Regions from separate parts of the Jeotgalibaca ciconiae genome, predicted to be linked through region 1. Evidence: riboswitches for the same ligand, from Rfam matches in the RefSeq annotation. Region 1 holds a riboswitch; each other region holds the start of a gene.

The links. Region 1 has a riboswitch for thiamine pyrophosphate ahead of thiT (energy-coupled thiamine transporter ThiT). Riboswitches for the same ligand answer to the same signal wherever they lie in the genome.
Region 2: another riboswitch for thiamine pyrophosphate. It lies ahead of thiD (bifunctional hydroxymethylpyrimidine kinase/phosphomethylpyrimidine kinase); the one in region 1 lies ahead of thiT (energy-coupled thiamine transporter ThiT).
Region 3: another riboswitch for thiamine pyrophosphate. It lies ahead of EJN90_RS00085 (3-oxoacyl-ACP reductase); the one in region 1 lies ahead of thiT (energy-coupled thiamine transporter ThiT).

What each region holds. Positions count from the first base shown of each region.
Region 1 covers NZ_CP034465.1:138,726-148,645, forward strand. Annotated here, with positions in the region: gene EJN90_RS00685 (hypothetical protein) at 1-7, shown strand, start outside; gene EJN90_RS00690 (cupin domain-containing protein) at 139-642, opposite strand; gene EJN90_RS00695 (YrrS family protein) at 774-1,409, opposite strand; gene EJN90_RS00700 (threonine/serine exporter family protein) at 1,493-1,957, opposite strand; gene EJN90_RS00705 (threonine/serine exporter family protein) at 1,954-2,724, opposite strand; gene EJN90_RS00710 (NAD-dependent epimerase/dehydratase family protein) at 2,888-3,679, shown strand; gene EJN90_RS00715 (hypothetical protein) at 3,760-4,077, shown strand; TPP riboswitch at 4,146-4,249, shown strand; gene thiT (energy-coupled thiamine transporter ThiT) at 4,316-4,891, shown strand; tRNA gene EJN90_RS00725 (tRNA-Leu) at 5,132-5,214, shown strand; gene EJN90_RS00730 (SprT family protein) at 5,327-5,782, opposite strand; gene EJN90_RS00735 (type 1 glutamine amidotransferase domain-containing protein) at 5,877-6,395, opposite strand; gene EJN90_RS00740 (DUF421 domain-containing protein) at 6,536-7,204, shown strand; gene EJN90_RS00745 (Tex family protein) at 7,251-9,425, opposite strand; gene EJN90_RS00750 (metallophosphoesterase) at 9,454-9,920, opposite strand, start outside.
Region 2 covers NZ_CP034465.1:1,577,787-1,587,706, reverse strand. Annotated here, with positions in the region: gene EJN90_RS07535 (DUF871 domain-containing protein) at 1-205, opposite strand, end outside; gene EJN90_RS07530 (histidine phosphatase family protein) at 376-1,002, shown strand; gene EJN90_RS07525 (MFS transporter) at 1,192-2,379, shown strand; gene EJN90_RS07520 (Maf family protein) at 2,455-3,060, opposite strand; gene EJN90_RS07515 (DUF6718 family protein) at 3,061-3,324, opposite strand; gene EJN90_RS07510 (thioredoxin family protein) at 3,341-3,643, opposite strand; gene EJN90_RS07505 (VanZ family protein) at 3,762-4,211, shown strand; TPP riboswitch at 4,299-4,396, shown strand; TPP riboswitch at 4,458-4,557, shown strand; gene thiD (bifunctional hydroxymethylpyrimidine kinase/phosphomethylpyrimidine kinase) at 4,629-5,441, shown strand; gene thiM (hydroxyethylthiazole kinase) at 5,441-6,259, shown strand; gene thiE (thiamine phosphate synthase) at 6,249-6,875, shown strand; gene EJN90_RS07485 (class A sortase) at 7,130-7,816, opposite strand; gene EJN90_RS07480 (YjjG family noncanonical pyrimidine nucleotidase) at 7,979-8,662, shown strand; gene EJN90_RS07475 (bacterial Ig-like domain-containing protein) at 8,786-9,920, opposite strand, start outside.
Region 3 covers NZ_CP034465.1:7,417-17,336, forward strand. Annotated here, with positions in the region: partial or broken gene EJN90_RS00065 (glycoside hydrolase family 88 protein) at 1-1,087, opposite strand, end outside; gene EJN90_RS00070 (hypothetical protein) at 1,339-1,749, opposite strand; gene EJN90_RS00075 (heparinase II/III family protein) at 1,860-3,176, opposite strand; gene EJN90_RS00080 (GntR family transcriptional regulator) at 3,257-3,985, opposite strand; gene EJN90_RS00085 (3-oxoacyl-ACP reductase) at 4,286-5,044, opposite strand; TPP riboswitch at 5,156-5,256, opposite strand; gene EJN90_RS00090 (acyltransferase family protein) at 5,337-6,344, opposite strand; gene EJN90_RS00095 (hypothetical protein) at 6,737-7,174, opposite strand; gene EJN90_RS00100 (QueT transporter family protein) at 7,353-7,862, opposite strand; gene EJN90_RS00105 (3-oxoacyl-ACP reductase) at 7,969-8,733, opposite strand; gene EJN90_RS00110 (DUF2829 domain-containing protein) at 8,733-8,954, opposite strand; gene EJN90_RS00115 (uracil-DNA glycosylase) at 9,215-9,862, shown strand.

The DNA.
Region 1 (9,920 bases):
AAGCTGATAAAAAAACGGACAAGCTCGCATTGTAGCAACTCGTTAGATATTGAACAAAAAAATCGTAAAATCCAGCTTAACTAAAAACCATCGTTCTAAGGCTTATTTATCACAAACAGGCCTCAAAACGATGTTTTTTTAATTCCAATATTTTTTTACTGCTCCTTTTTCTCCTTCAACCGGATCATACTTGGGGACTGCTAATGATTTTATCCTGTTTTGTATTATTTCATACTCTTCTTCGCTTCCAGTTTGTTTATCCGGACTTAGTCCTTCTGGATAGGCTCCCACTATTGAAAAGTCAGCTGTAGATTCTATTTTTTTATGAGCGATTCCAGCTGGCAGCAATAAGACGTCCCCTTTTTTAAACGTGTAAATCTCTGCACCAGGTCCACCTAGCTGAACCTGGGCTTCTCCCGCTATACAACCGAGCACTTCATGCGTGTTAGAGTGAAAATGATGATAACTGAAAATCCCGTTTACCCAACCATTTGAATAACCATTTTCTTCAAACATATTTAATACATTTTGACCGCTATTTGAACCACGTATCAGTTCTGTAAGGACTTCTGGATAATAAAGCACAGGCAACGTATTATTAGGGAATGGATTATTTTCTTTCATGTATACTGTTTCTGTCATAGAAGAACCATCCTTTCAATAAACTTTTTTACTCAAATTAAGTTTGCCATTCTAGCTTTTGAATTGCAAAAAAGAAGCCTTATAAGTACATAAAGATATCCCCTGAAAGAATACTTTTCAGGGGATATTTTTTATGATGCTGCTCGTAATTCTTCATACCTTGTAACTTGCCATCCTTTTTCTGTTACCCACGAAAGATATACTTTATATACCTGTCCACTCTCAGAATCAGTAAAAGTAACCGTTACTCGTTGCTCTCCGTTATTACCAATCCAAGTGATAATCATGTTTGCAAGTGATACTCCCGTTACTTCTGAACTTGCTTCTTTCATCTCTGCCCAATCAACGCTTGTTTCATCATACTGCGTTACATGCGGTTCACTTTGTTCTGTTCCGATTGGTTCCCAATCACCCACATATGCACGAATGACATTTGGGTCATCTGAAGGAACTTCGTTTATTTCAGCTTCATCTTCCGATTCTTCAGGCTCTTCTGATGAGCTTTCTTCGGATTCTTCTTCTGATTCAGCACTTCCATCTTCACTGGATTCATCTTTTGGAGGAATAACAAATGACGAGTTATCACTTCCAGAATTTTGTCCTAGTTGATTCGGATCATTATCATTAGCAGAGCCTCCAAATAATAATTCAAATAAAATAATTACTACAGTTAGGACAATCAGACCGATTGAAAGATTCATGATCAGATTGGAACGTTTACTTTTTTTATGGCGTTTAGCACGCGTTTCTCTTTCTTCTTCAGGCATTTTTGCATCTCCCTTCCGCATAATACTAGCACATTTTTTATTGTTATTCTTTGATAATTTGGTTACGAGAATATTTCATAAGATTACAGGTTTTCCTCTTCTTGTTTTACTATTTTTATCGTCTTTAATCTAGTTTGTAAACTGAATATTGCATCTACTATAAAAATAGCAACCGCAATTGCTCCGGATATTAATAAAGCTTCGCTTAATCTCAATTGCCCTTCTCCGTAATCGCCGTTAATAAACGAAAAAACAGCTCGATAGACAGCTTCCCCAGGCACTAATGGTATAAATCCAGGTAGAAAATAAACAGTTGCTGGAGTTTTTAAATAACGAGCGAAATAATGAGATAAAAAAGAAATCACAACTGCAGCAAGCAATGTAGCAGGTATTTTCTCCAAGAATTCTAACCCTACCAAATAGACAAACCATCCTAAAGAACCTGTTATGGCAGAATGTAATAACGCTCGTTTTGGAGCTTCCAGTAAAATAGCGAAAAAATATACAGAAACAAAAGCAATAAGGGATTCAAGGATAATTCGTATCATAAACCTAATCTACCCCCAATCACTAATCCGGAACCAATGCCAATCGCAATAAAAATAGCAATCACAAAAGCCTCCAACACCTTTGCCCCTCCCGACATATAATCTCCTTTAAAAATATCTCGGACTCCATTTGTCATAGCGGTACCAGGAAGCAGCGGCATAATCGCTGAAACAATCAGCAAGTCACCTTGTAACCCCAATGGAACAACTTTTGTAATAAAACTCGTTAACAAAGCAATAATAAAACTAGCCACCATATCTAAAATAAATGGTCTGACCATCCATCGTCTCCCATAATGAGTAATAAGAGTCACTGTGGCAGATATAGGTAAAAGAAAGATAAAATCAATCCATTTCCCACCATACATAATTAAAATCATCTGAATAAAGCTAAATATCGCCAAGTTTTTTCGAAAAGCATCGTATTGAATTTCATCGATATTCTGTAAGAATGAATAGGCTTCTTGTATCGTAATAATCCCTTCAGTAAACCTTCGAGAAACATCATTAACTTTCGTTATCTTATTCAGATTTGTGGTACGGTTCGATATACGTTTCACAACTGTAATGGCATCCATATTCGGACTATCCAACGTTGCAATCAGTCCCGTCGTAATCGCGATTGCATCAATCATCTCTAAATTTGTTTTTTTCAAAATCCGAGTGACGGTCTCTTCAACTCGATAGGTTTCTGCGTTGCTTTCTAGCATGATTTTCCCTGCAAGTACAGCAGTGTCCATATATAATTCATAATCCATTTCAGGCATCGAATCATCTCCTTTCATGGTCTGTTTCTTTTCATTTTCAGTATAGCGTATTCTAACATTACTTTCCTTAGTTTCATTCGATTATTCCCAAATGTTATCTTTTGACTTTTATTAAAAAGAAGCATACCTTTACTTTAAGTGAAAAATATAAGGAGGGTTCAATATGTCAAACATTTTAATTACGGGTGCTTCTGGAAATATAGGAACAGTCTTAACAGAACATTTAAAGAAAAATCATTCCCTCACATTAGTGGATGTAGATTTTTCTGATTTTTTTGATTTTTTAAAAGAAGGAACTGAGATAAAAGAAATTGATTTAACTGATCCTGAAAATGTAAACGGATTATTCGAGGGAATCGACTATGTTATTCATTTAGCTGGCGATCCCCGTCCTGATGCTGACTTCTATGGTTCACTTTTAGATTTAAATTATAAAGTTCCCCACAATATTTTCAAAGAAGCTGTTAAAGAAGATACATCTGTAAAGAGAGTCATTTTCGCGAGCTCGGTTCATGCTATTGGAGGGTATCCTCCCAATGTTCAAGTGAAAACAACCGATTATCCTCACCCAGCTGACTTATATGGCGTTTCAAAAGTCTACATGGAGGCTCTTGCAAGCTATCATTCTTACAAGTATGGGCAGGAATTTATCGGCATTCGTATTGGCGGATTCGACAGCGACATCACTCCAGGAACTGCTGATGCAGACGGGCTAGCGACTCATTTATCTAAACGGGATATGTGTCATCTGATTGATTGTTGTTTGACAGCAGACTTGAAACAACCATTTTTACTTGTTAATGGCGTTTCGAACAACCGATTCCCTCGCATGGATATTTCCCAAGCCTATTTTGATATCGGTTATTCTCCTCAAGATGATGCATTTGAAATGCAAGGAGACGGCGAATACGATTTTCATGAAGAGGATGATATTGAAGTGGATCCTAAAAAATAATCCCTTTTACAAAGATTCACAAAAAATGATATTCCTGCTATGATAAATGTGAATTCTTACAAAGAAAGGACTACATTTACATGGCAAAACGTAAAGGAAGGCAAATACAACGGAAAAATATACAAGTGAAAGCTCCGAAACTTTATGATTCTTTAGGGAAGGAAAAGGAAATCATCTCGCAAGAGGAACAAGAAGCAACTTATGAAAATACTTTTCTTTTCACCATAATCGGAATGTTCGTCGGAATGCTGATTGGATATTTCTTAGATAATATGGCGCTCGGATTTGGAATAGGTATTTTAATTGGGGGTATGATTGATTCCATTTTAAATACAGCACGAAAGAAAAAATTCGAAGCTGAACTAGCTCCAAATCAAGAAACCAGCAAAAAAAACTGATACAGATTGCTTCAAAGTGTTGCATTGAGAAACCGCTTATGCTAAAGTATTGGTAACTGAATAGAACACTTATCACAAAGGGGTGCCTTTACTGGCTGAGACTGAATGAAAATTCTAACCCTTCGAACCTGACTTCGTTAATACGAGCGTAGGGATTGTGTGAGTAAAGAACACGTAATGTATTCTTCTCCTTTGTAGTAGGTCTGTTCCATTCTACAATAAAGGAGGAGATTTTTTTATGTCAAAAAATTTAAACATCTGGATTGAAGGTACCATTATGGCAGCGTTGGCGACGGCATTATCATTTGTTCCGTTGGATATAGGGCCAAGTTTTTCTATAACAGTTGGCCAGCCTGTTTTAATTTTATACAGCTTACGTCGAGGATTTGGCCCTGGGCTCGTGGCTAGCTTTCTATGGGGAGTTTTGCATATCTTTGTAGGAAATGCGGACATCCTTACCCCTCTTCAAGGATTCATTGAATACTTTGTTGCTTTTGGCTTTTCTGGTTTTGCTGGTTTATGGGCAAATAAAACCCAAGTTGCTATTAAAGAAAAGAACTGGGGTCTTTCTGTTGTGTACATTACAATAGCTTCCATTGTAGGAGTAATTGCTCGTTATTTTTGGCACACGATTGCCGGATACTATTTCTGGGGTCAATACGCTCCTGAAGGGTGGAGTGCATGGTTCTACTCCATTGTACTGAACGGAGCTAGTGCTCTTGCTACCGGAATCTTTACAATCGTCGTCCTAGTAATTATTTACCGAACAACTCCACAGCTTTATACATCGATAAATAAAAAACTTGGGTATTGATTGCTCGTAAATAAAAATAAGGACTCTCAACTATAAATTAGTTTGAGATCCTTATTTTTTTACATCTTGGCATTGTCAATTTCCCATTCTTGGTAGTGTTTTTATCCTAACTTTTCTAAAAAACAGCCTCGAAAATCAACAGATTTTTTCAAATCGGAAACAACTGCTATAATATTCTTTATATTCGCTGAGCGGTATTGACAGAAATCATTTCCAGTTCTATACTAAAGTAGTTGTTGCGCGGTCATGGCGGAATGGCAGACGCGCCAGCTTGAGGGGCTGGTGGGGGCAACCCCGTGGAGGTTCAAGTCCTCTTGGCCGCATTGGTATAACAAATTTTTAGAACTTCTCTTTTTGAGAGGCTCTTTTTTTTATCCACTTTCCTAAGTGATTTCCTTATATTTTATCGTATTTTCTTCCGACTAGTCATCATTTTCATTCATTGCCAATCAGCCCCAGCTTTCCTTTACATTTTCCACACACATACCTCTTTGTATCAATCTTTCTTTTTCTTATGTATTTTTGCTGGCAATTTTTACAAAGATATACTTTGTTCTTTTGTATTTCAGATTCATTTTGAAGGTTTTTTACATAGCGGGCGCCGCCTGTTCTCGCCAATAATTCTTTAAAATCTCCGTCACGATGGCGGTAACCTTTCCCCATAATATGAAGATGATAATGACATAGTTCATGTTTAATAACAGCAATCAGTTCTTCCATTCCATATTGGAGAAGTACTCGTGGATTAAATTCCAAATGATGGGTTTGTAATAAATATCTTCCGCCAGTTGTACGAAGGCGTCTATTGAAAGAAGCTGTATGGTTAAACGATTGTTCGAAGAATTCTAAAGAAATATCTTCTACCAAAGATTGTAATTCTTTTTGGTTCACATATATTCCCCTTTCTTGTTCCATTTAATTTAGCAAACAAACTAAGAATCTTCAACCACATTTAAATGGCTGAAGATTCTTAGTTTCTTAACGTTTATTTTTCTAACGCTTCTACAATCGCTTTATTAAAAACTGGCAAGTCATCAGGTGTTCTACTTGTTATCAAACCACTTTCATCTATAACAAGCTCGCTGTCTTCCCATTTCGCACCGGCATTTATTAAATCAATACCGACTTGCTTAACAGATGTCATTTTCTTCCCTTCAACTATTTTTGCATTAATCATTAGCTGCGGTCCGTGACAAATGGTAAAGATAGGTTTTTTCTCTTGATCAAAGTGTCGTACAAATTCTAGAAAGCGATCGTCCGCCCTTAGTTTGTCCGGTGAAAACCCACCAGGAATTAAGAGTGCGTCATATTCTTCCGGTTTCGTATCGTCAATTCCTTTGTCAATGGTAACTTCTGCATCACCTTGTTTTCCTTTTACAACATTTCCAGCTTCTTTTTCGATTGTAACTAACTCATGGCCAGCTTTTTTCAACTCTTCTGCAGGAGATGTGTATTCTGAATCTTCAAATAAATCAGTAAGTAACACTGCAATTTTTTTACTCATTAACGATTTCTCCTTTCATTTGCTACTTATAGTGTAACAAAAGATAAAATCGAGACCAAATAAAACGATTTCCCCATTTTCTTCGCTTTTCTTCTTATCTTAATTTACAATTAAATTAATAGAGAAAGGTAGGGAATGCTATGTTTATTGGTATCGCAAGTAAGTTAATTATCGGTTTTTTTGCATTAATGATTGTCATGCGAGCTATTGGCAAAAAAGCTCTTTCAGAAATAACCCCCTTTGATATTATCTACTCCTTTGTTCTTGGAGGAATTGTAGAAGAATCTATCTACGATGATCAGATCCATGCTCTTCATATGCTCTTTGCATTTCTTGTGTGGGGAGTCATTATTTATATAGTGGAATCACTTCTACAAAGAAGAGACTCCCTAACCAGAAAAATGAAGGGTCGCTCTTCCGTGCTCATTTTCAATGGCGAATTGAATATGAAAGAAATAAAAGATAACCACATTGAAATGGAACAATTACGAAGTATGTTGCGAACGCAAAATTGTTTCTCTTTAAAAGAAGTACAATATGCGGTCATGGAAATCAATGGACAAGTTTCAGTCATGAAAAAAGATGAACAACACCCTATCTTCAGTTACTTGCTGATTGACGAAGGTGTTATTGAAAAAAAGACACTTATAAGCATCGGGAAAGACATAAAATGGCTATATGAAGAAATCGCTAAATTAAATCACCTTTCCACTGAAGATATCGTTTATGCAGAATGGTCTAATGAAGAGGGATTTTATATAAAAACATATGAAGACTCCATTGAAGAGCAATATGAAATTGACGGCTAAAAAAGAAAGCTTCTCTCTATTTTCAATCAAAGAGAAGCTTTCTTTTCTACTCTGGTAACATTGTTAACGCAATACGCCCTTTATTTAAATCAACACTTTCAATCCAAACTTTAACAATGTCTCCTACACCCACAACATCTGATGGGTGTTTTACAAATTTATTACTTAATTTGGAAATATGAACGAGGCCATCTTGTTTTACCCCAATGTCAACGAATGCTCCAAAATCTACTACATTCCGAACTGTTCCTTCTAATTCCATTCCTTCTTTTAAATCTTCCATCGACAATACATCTTGTCGCAAAATCGGTTGGGCAATCTCTTCACGTAAATCTCTACCAGGTTTGGTTAAACCTTCAATGATATCTTGGAGAGTTTCTCTTCCTAAGCCAGTTTCTTGCATAATGAATGATTTATTTAAATTAGCTAACTCTTCGCGAGCTCTATCTGTTCCAACATCTTTTAACCCTAATCCTGCTAATTCCAATACTTGTTTTGCTTCTTTATAAGTCTCTGGATGAATATCGGTATTATCTAAGATATTTTTTGCATCAATAATCCGTAAGAATCCTGCTGCTTGTTGGAAAGCTTTTGGTCCCAAACGAGGAACTTTTTTCAATTGCGGTCGTCCAGTGAACGCTCCATTTTCTTCTCTAAATAAAACAATATTTGTCGCGATGGTTTTGTTTAGACCAGATATATGTTGCAGCAAGGGTGCACTTGCTGTATTTAAATTTACTCCTACTTGGTTTACTGCTGTTTCCACTACAAAATCGAGTCGTTCTGTCAAACGCTTTTGAGATACGTCATGTTGGTATTGCCCTACTCCAACCGATTTCGGATCAATCTTAACCAATTCAGCTAAAGGATCTTGCAGACGTCTTGCGATGCTTACCGCACTTCTTTCTTCTACCTGGAAATCAGGAAATTCTTGACGTGCAATGTCGCTCGCTGAATAAACAGAGGCTCCTGCCTCATTTACAATTACATAATAAACCGTGCGCTCCAGCTGTTTGATTTGTTCTGAAACAAATAATTCCGACTCTCGGCTTGCTGTCCCGTTTCCAATTGCGACCATTTCTACTTGATAGTCTTCAATTAATTTTCGTAATTGCGGAGCCGCAGCTTCCCTTTTACTGCTTGAAGCAGGTTTGTGTGGATAAATAACATCTTTGGCAAGTACTTTCCCTGTTTCATCTACAATGGCTAATTTACAGCCTGTTCGGTAAGCCGGGTCAAAGCCCATCACAACTTTCCCTTTCATAGGTGGTTGTAGTAATAAATTACGCAGATTTTCACCAAACACATTAATTGCTTGTTCTTCAGCAACCTCCGTGAGTTCATTGCGAATTTCTCGTTCAATAGCCGGACCAATAAAACGATCATAGCTATCTACGGTTGCTTGTTTAACATAAGCAGTGGCTATACTATCATTTGATTGAATCATATTCTTATTTAAGAAGTCGTAGATTTTTTTAACGTCGACATCTAGAACTACTTTTAAAATACCTGTTTTTTCACCACGATTAATAGCTAACATTCTGTGAGGTTGAATTGATTTTACAGGTTGTGAAAAATCATAATACATTTCATAAACGCTTTTTTCATCTTTTTCTTGATTCTTCACAGTACTAATAATGGTTCCAAATTTCCTTGTAAATGAACGGATTTTTTCGCGGAATTCTGGTTCATCTCCCACAAACTCTGCAATAATCTCATGAGCTCCTTGTAGGACCTCTTCTATTGTCTGAATTTCCATCTCTTCTGACAAGAATTCTTGTGCTTTTTCCTCTACAGAACCTTCCAATGGGAAAGATAACAACCATTTTGCAAAAGGCTCCAGTCCTTTTTCACGAGCAATTGCAGCTTTTGTCCGTTTCTTCTGTTTATAGGGGCGATATAAATCTTCCACTTGCTGCATCTTTTGAGCAGCGCGTATTTCTTTTTGTAAATCTGGTGTTAATTTATCTTGTGATTCAATTGAACGAATCACTTCTTCTTTTCTCGTTTCTAAATTTAAAATGTATTGATTCCGTTCCTCAATTTCACGTATTTGAACTTCATCTAAAGAACCTGTCATCTCTTTTCGATACCGTGCAATAAAAGGTACGGTATTCCCTTCTTCCAATAAACCTAATACTGCATCTATTTGTTTGGGTTTGTACTGTGACAGTTCCTTTCTTAATAAAAGCGTAACTGTTTCACTTGTAATATCTGACATCTGACTACAACTTCCTTTCAATCTAAAACTATTGATAAGTTTTAGTGATTACCTCTTTGTCATTCTTTTTTTGTACTCCATAGTGATGAATCATTCCATTTTTATCGAAAACAAGACCATGAAGAATTCCTCCAAAAACAGCTCCACCATCGATGCCAATTTTATTGTCATCTTCCCAAATTTGAAAATTCTTCATATCACCGTGCAGGAGATTTGTCGGTGTATGACCAAAGATAATTGTTTTTCCAGTTCGATTTCTTCCATTATGAAATGGCTCTCGTATCCAAATAAAGTCATATGAAGAAGTATTTAACCAACTTTCTTTGGTCAAATTAACTCCCGCGTGTACAAAAAGATAAGCATACCATTCATAATAATTGGGTAAGTTTGTTAAAAACGACTTTAACCACGGGGCTTTTTCTTGGATCTGTTTCGCCATCTGTTCTGGCTGCAGCTTACTTAAATCTGTCTCACTTAAAAAACTTTCAATGGTTT
Region 2 (9,920 bases), 1.4 Mb from region 1:
CGGAAATATCTACTACGAGTTCGATTTGTTTTTCTTTTGTAAATTCCCCTAGCTTTTGTAAACGAGCAAGATATTTGCTATCATCATCTTCAGGGATATGAATGGATGTAAAAACACCTCGAAAGCCGTTTTGGTATAGCTGATTCATATAGCTGATGGTATCGGAATTTATTTCTTCATTTAGAAAAACTGAAAAACCATACATACAAGCCCTCCTCCTTGAAAACGTTTTATTTCACTTTCATTATAACAACTTGAAATTATATTTCAAGTTAAACGTTTAAATTAATCCGTTTTGTATGTATGAAAATAAAAAAGAGATTATTTTTGGGATTTTTTTCATTTTTTGTAAAATAAAATTTTAAGGTGGTTATTATGCAACGTTTATACTTTGTTCGTCACGGTCAAACAGAATTGAATGCAGCAGATCATGTTCAAGGAGGTGATATCGATTCTCCTTTACTTGAACAGAGTAAAGAAGATGCCATCAAGACAGGAAAATATTTAAGCGATAAAGCTATTTCTCATATCATTAGCAGCCCTCAGTTACGAGCGCTGCATACAGCTCGTTTAATTCGAAGCCAATTTAAGCAAGCCATTCCATTAGAAGAAGATTCATTGTTAAAAGAATTTGGTTATGGGAAATGGGAAGGGTTATATATCCCAGATTTAGCAGAAAAGTATCAAGAAATCTTTTATCATTTAAGAAATGAACCACACCTCTATGATCCCTCTTCTTTTGAAGGAGAGACATACACAAGTTTGATTACAAGAGGAACAAAATCGATCCTACACCATGCTAAAAAATATCCAGATTCTGATTTACTATTTGTCGGCCACAGCATTACCTTAACATCAACAGTATTATCACTAGCAGGATATGATCTAAAAGATATCCGTTCTCAAACTCCCATGGCAAATACAAGCATTACTCGTTTAATCAGAGATGGCGATACATTTTCATTGGATTCATGGAATTATATCGACCATTTAAACGAATAAAACAAAATAAAAGTCACTGACTGACCTATAGTAAGGGAATCAGTGACTTTTATTCATTTAAGTAAGAAACATAATCCAGCTCTTCTTTCTTTTAATACTATTGAAGAAAAACGCTTTGTATCGTATAATAGAAGTTGTTTCTTATAAAGAAACTGCATTTCTTATTTATAAAAAAATGGAGGAATAACTTTGAAAAATGAATCATTTTATACACGTTTGAATGCTGACGAGAAATATATCATGAAATGCGTTTATTATGTATTCGCTGTAAACGGTTTATACGGAATGATTATGGGCTCCCTTTTACCTTACATCAGTGAAGCTTATAATTTAAGTGACACAGTAAGTGGTTCCTTGTTATCTTCTCACTATGTTGGAAATTTACTAGCTAGTTTCATTGCTGGAATTCTCCCTATTTATTTGGGCAGAAAAAAAGCCATTATCTTTTTAAGTAGTTTTGTAACAGCTGGATTTTTACTGATGATTACGACCGGAAATCCCTTCTTACTTATCCTGTCTTTCTTCTTTACAGGTTTGAGTCGTGGAAGTATTTCAAACTTTAACAACTCCATTGTAAATGAAATTTCTAATAGTAGTTCTGCAGCTTTGAGTTTCTTGCATAGTATTTTTGCAATTGGTGCTTTGTTGGCTCCTTACTTAGTCATTGGAGCTGTTCACCTAATCGGCGTAAATGGCTGGCGTCTAGCTGGGGTGGTTATTATTATTCTTACAGCACTCTCTATCTTCTTTTTCTCCCGCATGAAAATGCCTGAAGAACCTGTTGAAAGAAAGAAAAAAGTAGTTTCCTATGATTTTATGAAGAAAAAGACTTTCTGGATTTTAGCTGGTACGCTATTTTTCTATCTTTGTGGGGAATCAACCATTAATGGCTGGCTTGTTAAATATTTTGTGGATTCGGGAATTCTCACGATTGGGTACTCTCAATTCTTGGCATCCCTCTTGTGGGTTGGTGTATTGCTAGGGCGTTTAGCAGTTTCCGCTATAGGTGATCGTTTTCCAAGAATCTACGTACTATATGCTTTAACATTAACAACTACCCTATTCTTCGTTGTTTTATTAGCTTCAAGAAATCAAATGATGATTACATTTGCTATTCTCGGGCTTGGGCTTTCTATGGCGGGTATTTATCCAACTACGATTGCAGCTACCGGTGGATTTATCAAAGATTACCCCATGGCTATGGGAATTTTACTGGTATTAGGTGGTATCGGATCCATTGTGATGCCAACAATAACGGGAGCTTTATCTGATCAATTCGGAATTTTCTATGGAATGGCAGCAATCGGAGTAGCTCTAGGCCTTATGATTCTTTGTGTTTTTCTATATGACCGCGACCAAAAAGCCAAAGCTTCTTGAGTCAAAAACTTCTATACATACTTTTCAAAAAGAAGCCAAAGCGCGCTACTCATCACGCTCTTTGGCTTCTTTTTCTTACTCAAATTCATAAAGCGCTCGGTTTACATAAGAGATTGGCAATCCAACAATATTAGGATAATCACCAGAAATCTCTTTGACCCATAAACTAGGCATCTCTTGGATACCATACGCTCCTGCTTTATCCATGGGATTTCCCGTTTTAATATAATCAAAAACTTCTTGTTCCATCTGTTTGTTCCAATCCCAAAACGTCACTTTGCTTTCGACTGAAAAAGTTATTTCCTTTTCCGAGTTTTTGATACTCACTCCCGTAACAACGGAATGAGTTTTCCCTGCGTAGGAACGAAGCATTTCATATGCTTGTGATTCATCGAGAGGTTTACCTAAAATACGGTTTTCATGCACGACCACTGTATCGGCTCCAATGACAATACTCATCGGTTGTTTTTTGAAAATTACACGGGCTTTCTCAGCTGCCAACATTTCTACTAAACGACTTGCAGTTAGAAGAAAAGGCTCTTCGTTGTTCGTTTTTAGTATTTGCTTCTCGATGGACTTTTCATCAATATCCGCTGAAATAACAGAAAAATCGCTGACACAAAGTGATAACCATTCTTTGCGGCGCGGAGATTGGCTGGCTAAAACAATCGATTGCTTCATTCACTTTTTCTCCCGGCTCGTTTTTTCTTTTAAAGCTTTTTCAAAATCCTGTTTATTTTCTTCTAGCTGAAAAGGTGCGTATTCTGGCCATGCCTCATCCAACTCTAACTCATCTTCTTTGCTTATAATCAGAAATTCGGCATTTCGCTTAAACATTCCTTCTAGTTCAGGAATATAGGATAGAAAATCCGATACCTGCTCCAATAAAATCGCTGCACTGCCTTTCTTCTTAAATGTTTTCGCAACTAAATATTTCTTTGTCATAAATCCTCCACTTATTTTAATAATTTGTAACGATTTGTCTTAATTGATGTTCTAATTCACCCATAACTACAAAACGAGCTTTGCGTATCATTTCTTTTCCATTTACGAAAAGAAGGATAGCAGGGACCGTAAATACACTGAATTCACCGGCTACAGTAGGAATTTGATCAGCGTCTGCTTTTATCATTTGAATTTCAGGAAAATCTGCTAAAAGATTTTGCACTTGCGGAAGCACGGCATGGCAGACACTACAATTAATACGGGAAATATAAACAAGCGCAAAATGATGGTTCTTTATAAAACTTTGTACTTCTTCCATTGTTTTTGCTTCTTTATAGGATATCATTTTGCATTCACTTTCCTTTCCAATATTCTACTCTTCCATTATAACATGATATATAATAGGAGAGATGACAGTTTCTAAAGGAGTAATCATAATGCAACTGAAAAAATGGTTTAGCTGGGGAATGGTTATTGCTTGGATGGCAGTAATTTTTTCTTTTTCTGCTCAACAAGCTACCGATTCTGGAAATTTGAGCGGAAGTATTTTAATTTTTATCATGAAAGTCATAAATTTTCTCTTACCTACTATCGAAGTTAATCAGTCCTTTCTTCATCTCCTGATTCGTAAAGGCGCCCATTTTAGTGTGTATCTCATTCTTGGAATCTTAACATCTAATGCCTTACGTCTAAATGGAGTGTCCGGCATAAAACAATTTGGTTTTTCTTTACTTATTTGTGCACTTTACGCTATGAGTGATGAATTTCATCAATCTTTTGTACCTGGCCGCGGCCCAAGTTTACAAGATGTCCTGATTGATAGTTCTGGAGCAACTGTTGGAATTCTTCTTTACCAAGCTTTTACTCAAAAATTTAAACGTTTATAAAGCCTTATTATCTCTTGCTTACTACCCTTTCGCTTAAAGAATCAATAAGCCGATTGATAAAAGCAATAGAGTACGTTACTATGTAGATAATATATGCAGGGGGACGCTTAGCGTTGAGAAGGTTAAAACCTGACCCTTTGAACCTGTTGGTTAAGACCGACGTAGGGAGCAGTCAAACTACGATATTGTTTGAAGTCTTCCTTTTTTAGGGAAGACTTTTTCTATTTTTATACAACAATTGAATCGAGTATGTTGCGGGGGGACGTTTCGGCGTTGAGAAGGTTAAAACCTGACCCTTTGAACCTGTTGGTTAAGACCGACGTAGGGAAGCAAGTCATCCAAGGGATTATTAGGGGTGCTTTCTTTCAGAAAGCGCTCCTTTTGCGTATATGACCAAAAAATATCGGAGGTTATATCATGAAGAAAGTATTAAGTATTGCTGGATCAGATTGTAGCGGAGGAGCTGGTATTCAGGCTGATTTAAAAACGTTCTCTGCGCATGGCGTTTTTGGAATGTCTGTCATTACCTCAGTGGTTGCTGAGAACACCTTTCGTGTAATTGAAACACAAGATGTAAAACCAGACATCATTGAGAAACAGATTGAGGCTGTATTTGAAGACCTTCCGCCCGAAGCAGTTAAAATTGGGATGCTGGCTTGTCGAGAAGGCATGCTGGCAGTTGCGAAAAAATTAAAAGAATGGCAGCCGTCGAATATCGTCATCGATCCTGTTATGTATGCTAAAAACGGGGCTGCATTAATGGATCCAGATTCCATCGATACATTGATTGCCGATGTAATCCCACTAGCAGATATGGTGACTCCTAATATTCCTGAAGCAGAAAAAATGGCGGGTTTTGAAATCCGCAATGAAGAAGATATCAAAAAAGCTGCCGAAATTATTCACGAAATGGGATGTCAATCTGTATTAATGAAAGGCGGACACAGCGAAAATACAAACGAAGCGACTGATATTCTATTTGATGGTACTGATTTTTACTATTTCAGTTCACCAAGAATTCAAACAAAAAACACTCACGGGACAGGTTGTACTTACTCTTCGGCGATTGCGGCCAACCTTGCCAATGGCCTGCCTGTCCAAAAAGCCGTTGAGCAAGCAAAAGCGTATATCACTACTGCCATTACTCATTCTTTGGACATTGGAAAAGGTAATGGTCCAACCCATCATTTCTATGATGTATATAAAAATGGATTACAGGAGGCACTATAATGGTAGAAAAATATATGCAACTAATTAATCAAGTACGGGAACAAAGTCCATTGGTTCATCACATAACCAATTACGTGACAGTAAACGATTGTGCCAATATTACACTTGCGATTGGAGCATCTCCCATCATGGCTGATGCTTTAGAAGAAGCCGCAGAAATTACTCAAATCGCTTCAGGATTAGTGTTGAACATGGGAACCCTCAATAAAAGGACCGTAGCATCCATGATTGAATCCGGAAAAATGGCAAATAAAATAGGTATTCCCGTTATCCTGGATCCAGTAGGTGCAGGCGCTTCTTCTTTTCGGAATGAAACGGCCGCTAAACTTCTAAAAGAAATAAAAGTTAATGTTCTTCGTGGAAATATTTCCGAGATTAAATTCCTAGCTGGCTTAGATTCGGAAACAAAAGGAGTCGATGCTTCAGAAAATGATTGGACAAATTCTACAGATGCTCAAAAAATAGCTCAGGATTTAGCTATTCGACTGGATTGTATTGTAGCAATTACTGGGAAAGTTGACTTTGTCTCAGATGGTAATCGAACCGTCGCTATCGAAAATGGTCATTCCATGTTATCCCAGCTTACTGGAACAGGTTGCATGTGTTCTTCTCTTATTGGCTCTTACTGTGGTGCAGCAGCCGAAAAAACATTTGAAGCAACTGTTACAGCTTTAGTAACCATGGGAGTTGCAGGCGAACTTTCTTTTGAGAAAGCTGGGGAAGTAGGAAATGGCAGCTTCCGAGTATCGTTGCAAGACGCAATCAGTAAAATGAATGAGGAAATGTTAACAAGGAGAGCACTGTTTTATGAAATCTAATATTGATTACAGTTTATATGTCATAACAAACCAACAAGCGATGTCTTCCGAGACAGTTGAGGAGTCCGTTAAACAAGCCATTTTAGGTGGATGTACCATTGTTCAACTACGTGAAAAAGAACTTTCTTCTGGTGACTTTTATGATGTAGCCGTTAGGGTACGGAAAGTCACTTCTGAATTAGGTGTTCCTTTCATTATCAATGACCGAGTCGACATCGCTCTTTCTGCTGATGCAGATGGGGTCCATGTCGGCCAAAGTGATCTCCCGGCCGATGTCGTACGACAGCTGATTGGTCCTGAAAAAATCATGGGCGTGTCGGCTAGCAATTTGGAAGAAGCATTAACTGCTGTAGAAATGGGCGCAGATTATCTAGGTGTAGGGGCTATATTTCCTACCAATACCAAAAACGATGCTCAGTATACTTCGTTAGAAGAACTACAAGAAATTTGTGAGGCAGTACCCATTCCCGTTGTAGCAATTGGCGGAATCGATAAAAAAACAATTCCCGCTTTACAAAATATTCCAATTAAAGGGATAGCCGTTGTTTCAGCAATTGTAAGTCGTCCCGATGTGTCTCTAGCAGCTCAAGAATTGAAAGAACAATTCATCAGATAAGGCCAGTTTATTATATTTGAAGAATCCTAGATTTTATCAGGGAAAACCGAGCATTTAAATACAAACTTTCCTTGATATATGTTCGTTATCAAGGAAAGAAGGCTGTAAGAACCGAGACTTTAGCTGATAAGCTGTTTTTATCAAGGAAAGTGCACATATTAATGGATGCTTTTGTCTGATAAACCCCAAAAAAGGAAATCCGTAACAAAAAATCGTCGAAGGAATACTATTTCCTTCGACGATTTTTTCTATTTTTAAGAATCCATTCCCAATGCAGCAATCATTTCATCTGTCGCATTTTCAATCGCCACTTCTTCTACTAAGTCTCCTTGGCTAACCCATCGCATGGTTAAATCAAGGCTGCAAGTAATCAATGTAATCATTTTTCTATCAGGAATTTCTTCTATTAAATCTACCCGATCAGGTGTTACCATTTTCAAATAATTCATTTCATATACATAAACTTTTTTCAAATCAGTTATGTACACTAAATCTCCTATGGATGTATTGGGAATATCGCTAAATAAAATACCTGTTCGTGCATAATTATGTCCGGCTAAAGAATAATTTCCTGTTCCCATCTTTTGGTCAGGAGTCATAGTTCCTACTCCCGCCACAAGATTGCTTTCCGAAAGACCTTTTAAAATCGGTAATTGAAGTTGAATCGATGGAATTCCTAAACCGCCGATCACCGGTAGATTATCTCTCGATTGATATCCCGCAAGTATATGTTCGAAATTTAAGTTAGTAGTTTGATCAAAATCAAACTCTCCTTCTACTTCTTCATTCTTTTGGACTTCTTCAACAGTCACTGAGGTGAATTGATTATCATTCGTCATTTTTTTTATTAAAAAGCTTTCGAAATATCCCCTCATTAGAAAAACTACTCCCACTATAATCAACAAAATTGCAAAAACATTTATCCATTTACGAGATTTCATTACATCCTCCGCCTTACTTATACATGCTTGAACGGATCTCAGAAGATCCCTTTTTTGAATAGCTGCACCGATTTTCATTTCTAATTAAAATAATACCACAACAAAAGGACAGTTTGATGATAGAATAGAGAAAATGCTTCATAGAAAATTCGGGAGGTACATATGAAATATAAAACTTTGCTTTTTGACATAGATGATACCCTGCTTGACTTTAAAGCAGCTGAAAAATATGCGTTTACAAAATTATTAGAAAAAATGGATGTGGAACCATCTGAGGACGCGATTCTCAAATATTCGGAAATAAATCTTGGTCTCTGGGAACAATTTGAAAAAGGACAGATTGAGCGAAATATTTTACTTGGGAAACGTTTTGAAGATTTTTTCAACTTGTATCAAAAAGATGTCATTGGCAGCGAAATGGATAAGGAATTCCGTGCTGCACTTGAAGAAGGGCATTTTCTTATTGATGGAAGCATTAAAATTCTGGATCAATTAAAACACACGCATGAGCTCTATGCAGTAACAAATGGTGTTTCAAAAACTCAAAAACGCCGCTTAACAGACTCTGGTTTATTACCTTATTTTAAAAAGGTGTTTGTATCAGAAGACACTGGTTTTCAAAAACCAATGCAAGAGTACTTTGATTATGTCTTTCACCGCATTCCTCAATTTTCGCTGAATGATGCTTTAATCATAGGAGACTCACTTACTTCTGACATTAAAGGTGGAAACATTGCCGGGATTGATTCATGCTGGTTCAATCCTCATAAAAAACCGAATCCGTCGTCCATTGAACCGACCTATCAAATAGAGCATCTACAAGATTTACATGCGATTTTGGCTTAATTAGAGAAGCGGATAAGTCCGCCTTGGCAGCTCGACATAGAAAGCAGAACTCATAATACTCTAGTCTATAATAAAAAGATGAAGCACTCCGCTTAAGAGTCCTTCATCTTTTTTGCTGTTAAGTTATTCTTGTGCTTTTCTTTTTTGGGTGAAGAATAAAGTACCCAGTCCAATTACTAGGAATGCCAAGCCAATTGCTTTCAATGGGCTTTGAGCCAAACCTGCGTATGGAAGTTTTTCATTTTTTGCTTCTTCCATTTGGTCATCTTGTTCTTTTGCGGTATTCTTATCAGTTATTTCATTCGTTTCTTCTGAATTCGTTTCATCTGGTTGTTCCGTCGAGTCAGTAGAGTCAGTTGGTTGTCCTGCTTCATCTTCTTCGATTGGATCTGAACCTTCTGGGTCTTCTGAACCCTCTGGTGTCTCCCCTTCTTCTGGATTTTCGGGCTCTTCAGGGTTGTCAGTAACTGGAGGAACAAAAGATAAGAACGTTCCCCAAACAATATTTCCTTCTTCATCACGCTCATAAGGAACAAATTCCAAACTTTCAAAGTTCTCGTCCGATAGCTGCACGCCGCTACTATTTCTTGATACTTCTCCATCAAAGAAGTAATTATTTACCGCTTCAAGGTCAGCTGGATAGTTATCTTTCTCAGTAAAATCTTTTTGATAAGAAACGAAACCATCGATAGTGAAGTCAGTTGGTATATGCGGATACGTTGTAAAACTGATATTACCACTACCGTTGTTAAAGCCGATATTATTCTCCGCGATTACTCCTGGATTACTATTGCTAGTAAATCCATAAGCCAAGTTCCCAAAGGCATAACTATTTCGAATGGTATGTTCTACATGGATTCCTTCACCGCCAAGTTTAAATCCGTTCCCGTCTCCTCTTCCATCATATTCATAAGATACAAAGCCATTATTGAACGCAATACTATCTTCAATGAGCACGGCACCAATTTCTCCGCTTCCTGATTTCGTATAAAGGTCCCAGCCATCATCGATATTATTGTAGGCAATTGCACCACGGAAAACATTTCCTACACCTGAGGTCAACTTCGCAGCAAAACCATCTGCATTATTATCGGATGGGTCTCGATTATCGAAGGAAGTAACATTCAACATTAAGTTATAGGAAGGCCAATCCTCAATGTTAGTAGAATTATCTGTTCGGCTAATCTGCAATCCTGTATCTCCATTTTCATAAAATTGAGCAAGCTCAATAATATTGTGGCTTCCACCAATAACAAAG
Region 3 (9,920 bases), 130 kb from region 1:
CCATGAATAAACACCAGAATTATCAGTGCTGTTACTCCCTCCGTTTTTTGATCGGTGTAGTTATCGATTAAACTTTCTAACATGGCATGTTGTGAATATTTGTAGACGAGTTATATTTGTTTGTCTCAGGTATAAATTTATCCATTAAGTTCAAACCACATACAGCAATCGCTGCTGCTGAGGTATCACGCGATTGGTCAGAGCCATCTGAAAAAATCAAATCCCAATAACTGATAAAATCTTCTGGTAGACGATTTAAATAATAATTTGTTACAGACTCAAACAACTCAATATTCTCTGGATCTTCATTATAATAATGGTTTAAAGCGATTCCATAAATTAACCAGCTTTGACCGCGAGCCCAGCTAGAATCATCAGAATAACCTTGACGCGTTTTACCTTCTATTGGTTCCCCTGTTTCTGGATCAAAGTAGTAGGTGTGAAAAGCAGATGCGTCTTCACGTATCGCATTTTCAATAGTAGAACGATAGTGTTTTTCTGCTACCTCTCGGTAAGAACCATCTTCTGTCACATCCGTTGCCCAGTATAGTAAAGGTATATTTAACAAGCAATCTACTATTAATCGGTAATTATCTTTTGCTCCTAATTCTCCCCAAGCTTGAATAAACTCCCCTTTTTCTTGATAACGTGTCATTAATTTATCAGCTGCAAGCATTGCGGCTTCTTTTGCTTTTTCATTACCAGTTAGTTTATATGCGCTTACACATGATGGAATGTAAAGAAATCCTAGGTCATGATGGTCCAATTCGACATCATTTACAACACGGTTATAAAAATCATCCACATGTTTTTCAGCTAACTTTCTATACTTATCATCACCTGTTGCTTCGTAAGCTAACCAAAGAATACCGGTCCAAAAACCGTTCGTCCATTCAATATTCTTCATCGGTTGATAGGCATTATTTTTAGTAGCTGGTCCTGGAAAAAGATTACCGAGCTTTACAATATTGTAATCGATTTTTTTAATCGCCTGAGCGATTGCCTCATCAATCTTTTTTTCTGTTAACAAACCACTCGCTATATATGCATCACTCGAAACAAGCGGTTCTAAATTTACTTTACTCATTTTTATAGTTCCTCCCTTAACGTGTTAACCCTATATCTATAATACAAAAGATTTTCTCATTTGTAAACGTATTCTTTTAAAAAAAATAAAAAATGCTGTTTTCTTAAAAGAAGACAGCTAAAAAGCCCTTGTAATAAAAGGCTTTTCTACTCATTATTTTATTTTTATCATTTGATTATCTTTATTGAATGCCGTTATTTTTCCGTAAAAATATTGATTTGCTTCTGTTTTAAAAAGTTTATCTCCTTTGATTACATCATTAAAAGGAAATAAATATCCAAAAATTCATGATTATCCAACAAGATTCTTACTCCTGAAGCATCTGGATACTTATCTGTCTTCCCATTTTGATATACCGATAATGGTTGGCACTGAATCGATTGATTCAATGTAATAACTGAAATTTCGTTTACTTGTCCATTCTCCACTTTGTTTTTATTTATCACTCGTTGATGTTGAATAAGTTCGTTATATATACTTGAGCGTTTTTGATTTTCAATTTTTAAGAGTCCGTTTCGAACAAATAATTCTCCGGTAGATAATTGTGCCTTAAATTCAATCCTATTTTCATCTCTAGGAATCACCTGACAAATTTCATTGAAGTTGTAAGTAGTCGTTAATGATGTTCCGTTGCCACGATAAGAGTCATAGATGATAACCAAAGACTGCTCTTCCAGAATAAGAAAATCTCTTGAATAATAACTTAAAAGATGCGATTCGGAGGGATGGGATATCCAAGCATTGGAAAATAAATACCCTCCCGATATACCTTCTATTTCACTAGTATTTTGAAAGATAGGCAAAGGAAGATGATCGTACCCCACGACTCTGTAATCACAGTTGATAAATCTTCCTCATCAAAAAACGTATTATGAGCTGCTATTCCTTTTAAATCTTTTCGTATAGAACTTTCTGTATAAGTATACCTTCCTCCATCAGAGATAATTTCTTCATTCTGGTAATTCAGTGTAAAACTCCCAGCAGAAGCATGGCCATGCGAACTGCCATGCAAACCATTAAATAGTGTGAAATAAACACTTTCTTTTTTAAGAGCACTAAAGCCGCTTTTTTCCCCACGAAACAAAGCGGGCAGTTCAATTTGGCTTCTCTTATGATCCGTGTACAAAGCTCCCAAAAATAATGCAGAAGAACTGCTGCCATTTTGCGGAAGAAATCCCATTTCCCGATAAATATTATATATATAGGTAAAATCTACATAATCACTATCATGTAAAGGGCTCAAATAATCATCCGAACTAGCCATATAGTAAGAAGATTTCATCGGTTGTTCCAATTTAGCTCGAAGATTAATTGGTAAAGTTCTCTTTAAACATTCAGAAACTTGTAGAATATAAGCAAGGCTTGAAATCACTTCATGATGATATAGTGGACTTTGTTCCCAGTGAACGCCATCCGAATAAAATTGAAGATCAATTTGATTTTCTAACTGCACCCATACCCAATCCATGAGACTGCTTTTTATCTTCTCAGGGAAGAATAAGTCGTATACTGCAATTCCGCTCAATGCCAAGACACCCCAGTTGCTTAAACGATACTTATCAATATAGGAGTTCTTTAAAAATTGAATATGAATCATCATTGATTCATCAATTAATTCCAACTCTTCATTTGTTAGTTTTTCTATAGGTAAATACGTGAGACTTTTCAACCAATTCATTAATCGAATACCTGAATCAATCGGTCTCCATGAATTATTATTTGATGCATTCGGAACTCCATTTTCTTTGATAAATAAGGATAGTAATTGTTTCCATTTTTTAAAGTATATTGATTTTTGAGTTAAAGCATACGTAATGGCTAAATCTACCATAAACCCTTGGCGGTTCAACATATAAGTCCATTCCACATCATCTTCTGGATAATCATTCCATTTATATTTTGAGATTGAATAGGGAATATTACAAGCTTCCATATCGAGAGCATCTGAAAAAATAATTTGATCATTCATTAAATAATCAACTCTTTCCTTTATGTTCTCAATCTCTTTTAAGTTGGATCGATAAGAATTCCTTATCCAATCTTTACTAAAAAAACATTTTTTATAATGAATAATCTGTAAAATATCCACAATAAAATCACTCCTTACATTTTTGGAAGAATTTACTTAAAGGGTTATAACGTTAAGTTTCGTTAAAAAAATAGTATTTTCTACTCTGTAGTTATTTGAATGGAATAGTAATGGGGATCAATGAAGCTCCTAGTATATTCTAATATTTCTCCATTTAAACTAGTCGTAATTTTTTGAATATCAAAAAAAACAAGGTCTTCCTCTTCTCTTGTTTGCTCCTTCAAATAATTCTCTACAATTTTCAGTTCTTTGGATGTCGGCTCGAAACGCACGATATTAACCGACATCTCGGCATGAATATTATAATTCCCAGATATTTCTTTCGTCACGCTCGCACCATGTTTAATATTTTCAATTCCTGTTTCAGGTATTTTCCTTTCTAATAAATAACGATTTTGAATCTTCCATGGTATGTCGTTGACATAGGCAACTTGAATGATTTTAATGATATTCTCTTCTCCTTGTAAATCTCCGAGTTTTTTTGCAATCTCCTTATCTTTAAATGATTCACTGATATGTGTTTCGGTACGTTCAACCACTTTCCCTTTCATGGAAGATACAGGCGAAGTTTCGCTAAATAGCACTTTACGGTTTATTAAGTTTCTACGGACAAAAGTTCCATATCCTTGACGACGAATTAAATAACCCTCGCTTACTAAGTTATTCAACGCCTTGACTACAGTGGTATTACTAACATTGTATTTCTTTTTTAAATCTGCTTCTGAATAAATTTTATCTCCTGGTAAAAAAACACCCTCATTAATCTCTTTGATAATATCTTCTTTTATCATCTGATACTTTGACACCATAGTTACTCTCCTCATCTATTTCTTTTTTTAAAAATAAAGAGTTTGATATTCATTGTCGGACTTTTCAGACTCTTGGAAATGGTTTCATAATAAATACCTAATATTATTTTACATTATTTGGAATATTTTGCTAGTTAGAATATAACAAAACATCAATGTAAAGAAAAAAACCCAGATTAACGAAATCTGAGTTTCTTCTACTTATCTTAAAAAGATCTTTAAGTCGATATTGAACGAGAAGTGAGCTTTATTATTTCATCTTAACTCCAAGAACCCATTCAGACGATAAAGTTTTCGCTCTCAATTCATCGTCAGTCCACCATCAACGGTTATGTTCTGTCCAGTAATCGCGCGTGCTGCTTCGGTTCCTAAGAATCCTACCACTTCTGCGACATCTTCTGGAGCAGTAACCTTCTGTAAAGGAGACGAATCAGCAATTAACTGAAAGACTTCAGGAGTCGTGACTTTACTTGCATCTGTTGTCTGTAAGAGCCCACCTGAAACCATATTGACTGTAATGCCCAGGGAACCTAGTTCTTTTGCCATGTTTCTAGTAAAACCTAAAAGAGCAGCTTTAGCTGTTGTATATTGATGATAAGGAACGACTGGATTTTGGAATAAGTTTGTTCCAATATTAATGATTCTTCCATATTGATTTTCTTTCATAGATGGCAATACAGCCTGAACAGTATTTAAGGAAGACTTAATCGAACCTTCAAATTGTTCCGTATAGTTTTCCCAAGTCAATTCTTCTACCTTTTTTTGGGTAACTGGATTAAATTCGAAATTTATCAATGCGTTATTAACCACCACATCAATTCTCCCAAATCTCGCAATTGCTTTTTCAACCATAGTTTTTACTTGTTTTTTATCACGGACATCAGCTCGGATCGCGATTGCTTTATCTTCCCCAATCTCTTTGACAACTTTTTTTGCTTTTTCTTCACTATTGAAATAATTGATAACAACAAAGTACCCTTTCCGCCCGAAATTCTTTGCAATTTCACTTCCTAACCCTCTGCTCGCTCCTGTTACAAGTACAACTCGATTATCTGACATTCTTCTTCCCCCTTATGATTGATTGAAAAAGTATCCATCAAACAAAAAACTCCTTACACCATAGCGGGATAAAGAGTTAGAGTTTACAAAAACACGCACGAACAAAAAGAGTTTCTGTAAATTCCACTTCCCTACGCTGGTGTTAACTAGATCAGGTTCTAAGGGTCAAGGCAGACAGCCTCTCTCAGCATAACGCACCCCTAGTGGATAACTTATTCAATTAGATTTAAAAATACCATACATAATCAGTGTGGTCAAACAAGTAAAGAATGAAGCTGCTAGTTGTTTATATTCAATTTTCAATTGTCCCATAGAAAAAAGGCTTGACCTTTTCGAATAAATACAATAAAAATACAGAAACGAATACACCCAGTAAGAATCTTATGATCCCATAAGAAGGTGTAATTGCGTCAGCATTCTCAAAACTATGATTGAATATTTCAATAGGAATCAAGTGAATGAAAAAAATCGCTTGGCTGTATCGTCCAAGCTGTCCGAACCGACTTCTTTTATATACAGAAAATAGTAAAGGAAAACCAAAAAATAGCAAGGGGCTTAAGAACATGAGAAAATTCTTGTCCCTTCCTTGATTCAAATAAATGAGCCGTCCTTCTATGCACAACAATACAAATGTAAAGAATAATCCAATAAACATCTTTTTTCTATTTGCTAGCAAGAATTCTTTCTTATCAGAAATAAAAAAACCTATTAAAACAAATATAGAACTATAAAAAAGGCCATTTCTTGTAGTCAAAAAGATAGAAAAATAAGTGTCTAAAATTTTGGAAAGTAATGGGTGTGTAATAAAAGAAGAATACGTTTCAGCGGCTCCCACTATATACAATGAGCCAAACAAAATAAAAGATTTCATATAACCGAATCTCTTTATCAGCTTCGAGACCACAAACAATGAGAATAGGAGAGCTGGAAAATACCAGAGATGATAAAAAATACCCGTATAAGTCAGTCCAAGTATGAATGCAATTGGATATAATATGAGCGGTAAGTTGATTTGCTCATTCATGAACTGAATTCCTAGAGGTAAATAAATAATAGACCAAATAAGATAGATCTTGATGACTTTTTTAAGCCACAACTTCTTCTCCTCAACTGACCTAGCTCTGTAGAAGAACGCATTGTTCACAAGAAAGAATGGTACCGCTATTCTACATAAAATGCTTTTTATCATAAAGTGGAGGCCAGATATATCAGTTACTGTTCCACAATGAATAAGCACAACCAGTAATGAACTAATAAATTGTGCAAGATATAAATAACGGTACTCGTTTTTTCTTATCATTTTTCAGCTGTCCTCCATCTCAGTATTGAAAAATGATTAAATAATCATTCACTTATTCTAGCCCTTTGGATTCCCATTCCAACATGGTGATTTTTCTCCAATGTCCACTGGTTCCGTTCCAGCTCCATCAATCACTCCAACTGCCATTGATCCCTTTATCAATATCATCCATATGAACAGATTCGGCTAATATCTTTTGTGTGTTCTGAAGTTGCTCTACTAATGGAAAGATTCATATCTCACGCATCCAAATTGCCTTCATCCATTCACTAGCCTACTAGAAAAAGTTAAATCTATCAATGAATTCTTCTAGTAAAAATGAATCAATACAAATGAAAAACGCCACTACCTATATGGTGTGACGTTATACTTATAAAAATATACTGATTTTATTATGCAAGTCCATCCCATCCTTGACTAGCCATAAAATCCAGATTCTCTTTTTGCCATCCCATTCCCATCATCTGAGCGTTCAGCATTTTTCGATTACATTTAAATTTCAATCGAGTAGGCTCTCCTACTAACTCTATAGTAATAATATACTGCAATATTCCTTTCCGGACCTTAAATGATTGAATATCAGAATATGGAATCACTGCATACTCTCCTGTCAAGCTTCCACCCATATTGAGGTCAAGCAAAAGTAGTTGGTCTCCAGCAAACACTACAATGAAATATTCCATAGCCAAAACAGACAAATTGCCATAAGCTAGCGATGCCATCAAACTCGCATCCGTATACCCATAAATATAATTATGATTGATTCTAATATCAGAATTAATTTCTTTGATGAAAGATTCTATGTTTTCTTCCCATGTCTCTGCATTCATCCATCTCTCTCCTTCTCAAATCGACCCTGTGTTATTGACCTAAAATAAATATAACGTAAAAGCGCTCGATTTAATAATGATAACTGAATTTCTATCCCTTATTATTAAATAAAAGTCCCTATCAAACAATAAAAAAAGCTAGAATCCTTTTAGTTAAGAATTCTAGCTTTTCGATTGATTATTTTGTCAAATCTATTTTTTTGCTTATCCCATACATAATGAGTCCTCCGATTGCCATAGAAAAGAGCTCTCCCAAACCAACACTAATCCAGGTAATAAAAAATGGTAAATCATTGACGATGGCTAGTTGGCCTGCAACGGTAAACATTGAAAAGGCAAATATAAATGCTGTTAGCACGAACTTTATCGGTGTACTTTTAATATTTTTCGTAATAGATAGTGTGATCTTCAATACTAAAAAGGTCGAGATACTGCCTACTAATACATCAATGATTCCTAGTGGCGAGTTCATATTCGCAATTGCTACGCCAAGAGTTACTGCCCAAATATATCTTTTATTAAATAAAGGCATATAATTGAACATTTCTGACAAACGAAGTTGAACACTTCCGAAACTAATGACAGATAATGCAGTGGTAATAACAATGTAAAGAGCCGTAATCAATGCTACTTTCGTTAGTTCAGTTGCACGAATCTTCGCAACCATCTTTTTTTCGCTTTTTAACATAATAATCTCCTTTGCAAGGTTCTACCTTGGTAATAACTACGGCCAAAGGATGGGACATACTGCCCTACGAAGTGCCGTAGTGTGGCTATGCCACTATTTTATTTTCTTATTTAATAATCCAACCGCCATCGATTGGAATAATATCTCCTTGAAGATAACTTGCTTGTTGACTTGCTAAAAATAAGGTGAGAGAAGCTACTTCTTCTGGCTTTGCCCAACGCTTAGCTGGTGTTTCTTCGGCCACTTTCTTTGCTATGGCACCGTCGCCTGCAAAATCTGCCGCATTCATCGGCGTATCAATTGCTCCTGGCGCAATCCCATTCACTCGAATTCCTTTGTCCGCATAATCAAGAGCTAATTGTTTAATAAAACCAACAATCGCATGCTTACTCATGGTATAACCGATGCCACCACCGCCAGCCACCATGCCCGCTATGGAGGTCATGGGGATTACCACACCACTTTTATTTGCTAACATTTGTGGCAGGACTATTTTTGTAAGTATGAAAAAGCTTTTTACATTGACTTCAAAGATTTTGTCAAACAATTCTTCCGATGTTTCCAGCAATGGGCGATAGCCGTCTAAAATCCCTGCCGTATTCAGCAAGATATTAATCGTGCCGAACGCTTGGTTACACTGCTCAACTGCGTGGATTAAGTCCTCTTGCCTACGAACATCCCCAACCATATAACCAAAACTTTCTGGAAAATTCATTTTTAAGTCCAGTAAACTTCCAAGCTGACGATCAAAGGCAAATACCTTCGCTCCTTGTTCCAAAAAAGCAGTTGCTTGCGCAGCTCCAATTCCTGAAGCTGCTCCTGTCACAAAGACAACCTGCTCATGGAATTCTGAATAAATAATTGTCTTCATTATTTAACAATTTTCCAATCATCCGCCAGAATATCACACACTGCCGGCGCAAAGCTAGAAAATCCTTCGTCACTTGTCTTGATTAATAAATAAGGTGTGACAGGAATTCCTTCGAACGTATCGTTACTTACTAAAATAACAAACTCTTCCGTTCCACTCCAACCGTTGCGAATAATTTTTTCACCATTTTTCAACTTTGGTAAAACTTCTTCAAACGTCATAAAATCCCTCTTTTCTATTGATTATATTTTCCACATAAGTGTTCTAGTCAACAAAATGTATTATAACATTCTTCAAGGGAAAATTTGAACTTCTTAACATAATTATCAGCCATTAAAGAAAAGATTCCATTCAAAAATTGAATGGATGGGTTAGATAAACCCTAATAGTTGCCAAGTATCCGATATAAATTATATGATAAATAGAAATAAGCTTTGGGATTCAATATGCGTTATATGCGAATGAAAGGAGAAAAATAGTGATGGAATATCCGTTACATCTCATGAATGAAGTAAAAGAAAAAACAAAATCATTTCAACTGGAAGGTTTCCTAGCGGGAAAAGGTCCTAGAAATGCAATTGCGATGTTGGTGGGTGAAGCTCCTGGCCGCACAGAACTCGTAACCAAAGTTCCTTTTAGCGGACAGGCTGGAAAAGAGCTTGACGCAGAACTCGATAAGGCAAATCTTAGCCGAAACGATCTCTATATTACCAGTGCTGTTAGAAGTCGACCGTTTCGGATCAAAACAAGAATAGACAAAAATGGTTCGATCATAACCAGCCATCCAAACCGTACGCCTACTAATGGTGAAGTAATGGCATTTGCTCCATTATTAGATTTTGAAATTCAAGAAATCCAACCAAAAATCATTGCTCCAATGGGAAACATTGCATTAAAACGGCTGTTGGGCAATCAATACAGAATCTCTGCTTATCATGGACAAATTCTGAATCTGCCAATTTTTGAAATTTCAGAAGATCGTGCACGCTATGAAAAGACAAAAGAAAGTTACACCATTCTCCCTATTTATCATCCAGCAGCGATTCTTTATAACCGGACTTTAAAAGAAGTGATTGCAGCAGATTGGAGTCATTTGGTTGAAATGATTAAAAAAGAAAGCAGTGAGTAATTTTTAATAAAAAAGCAGGCCACTTTATTTTTATAGCTACTAAGAATCATTATGTTTC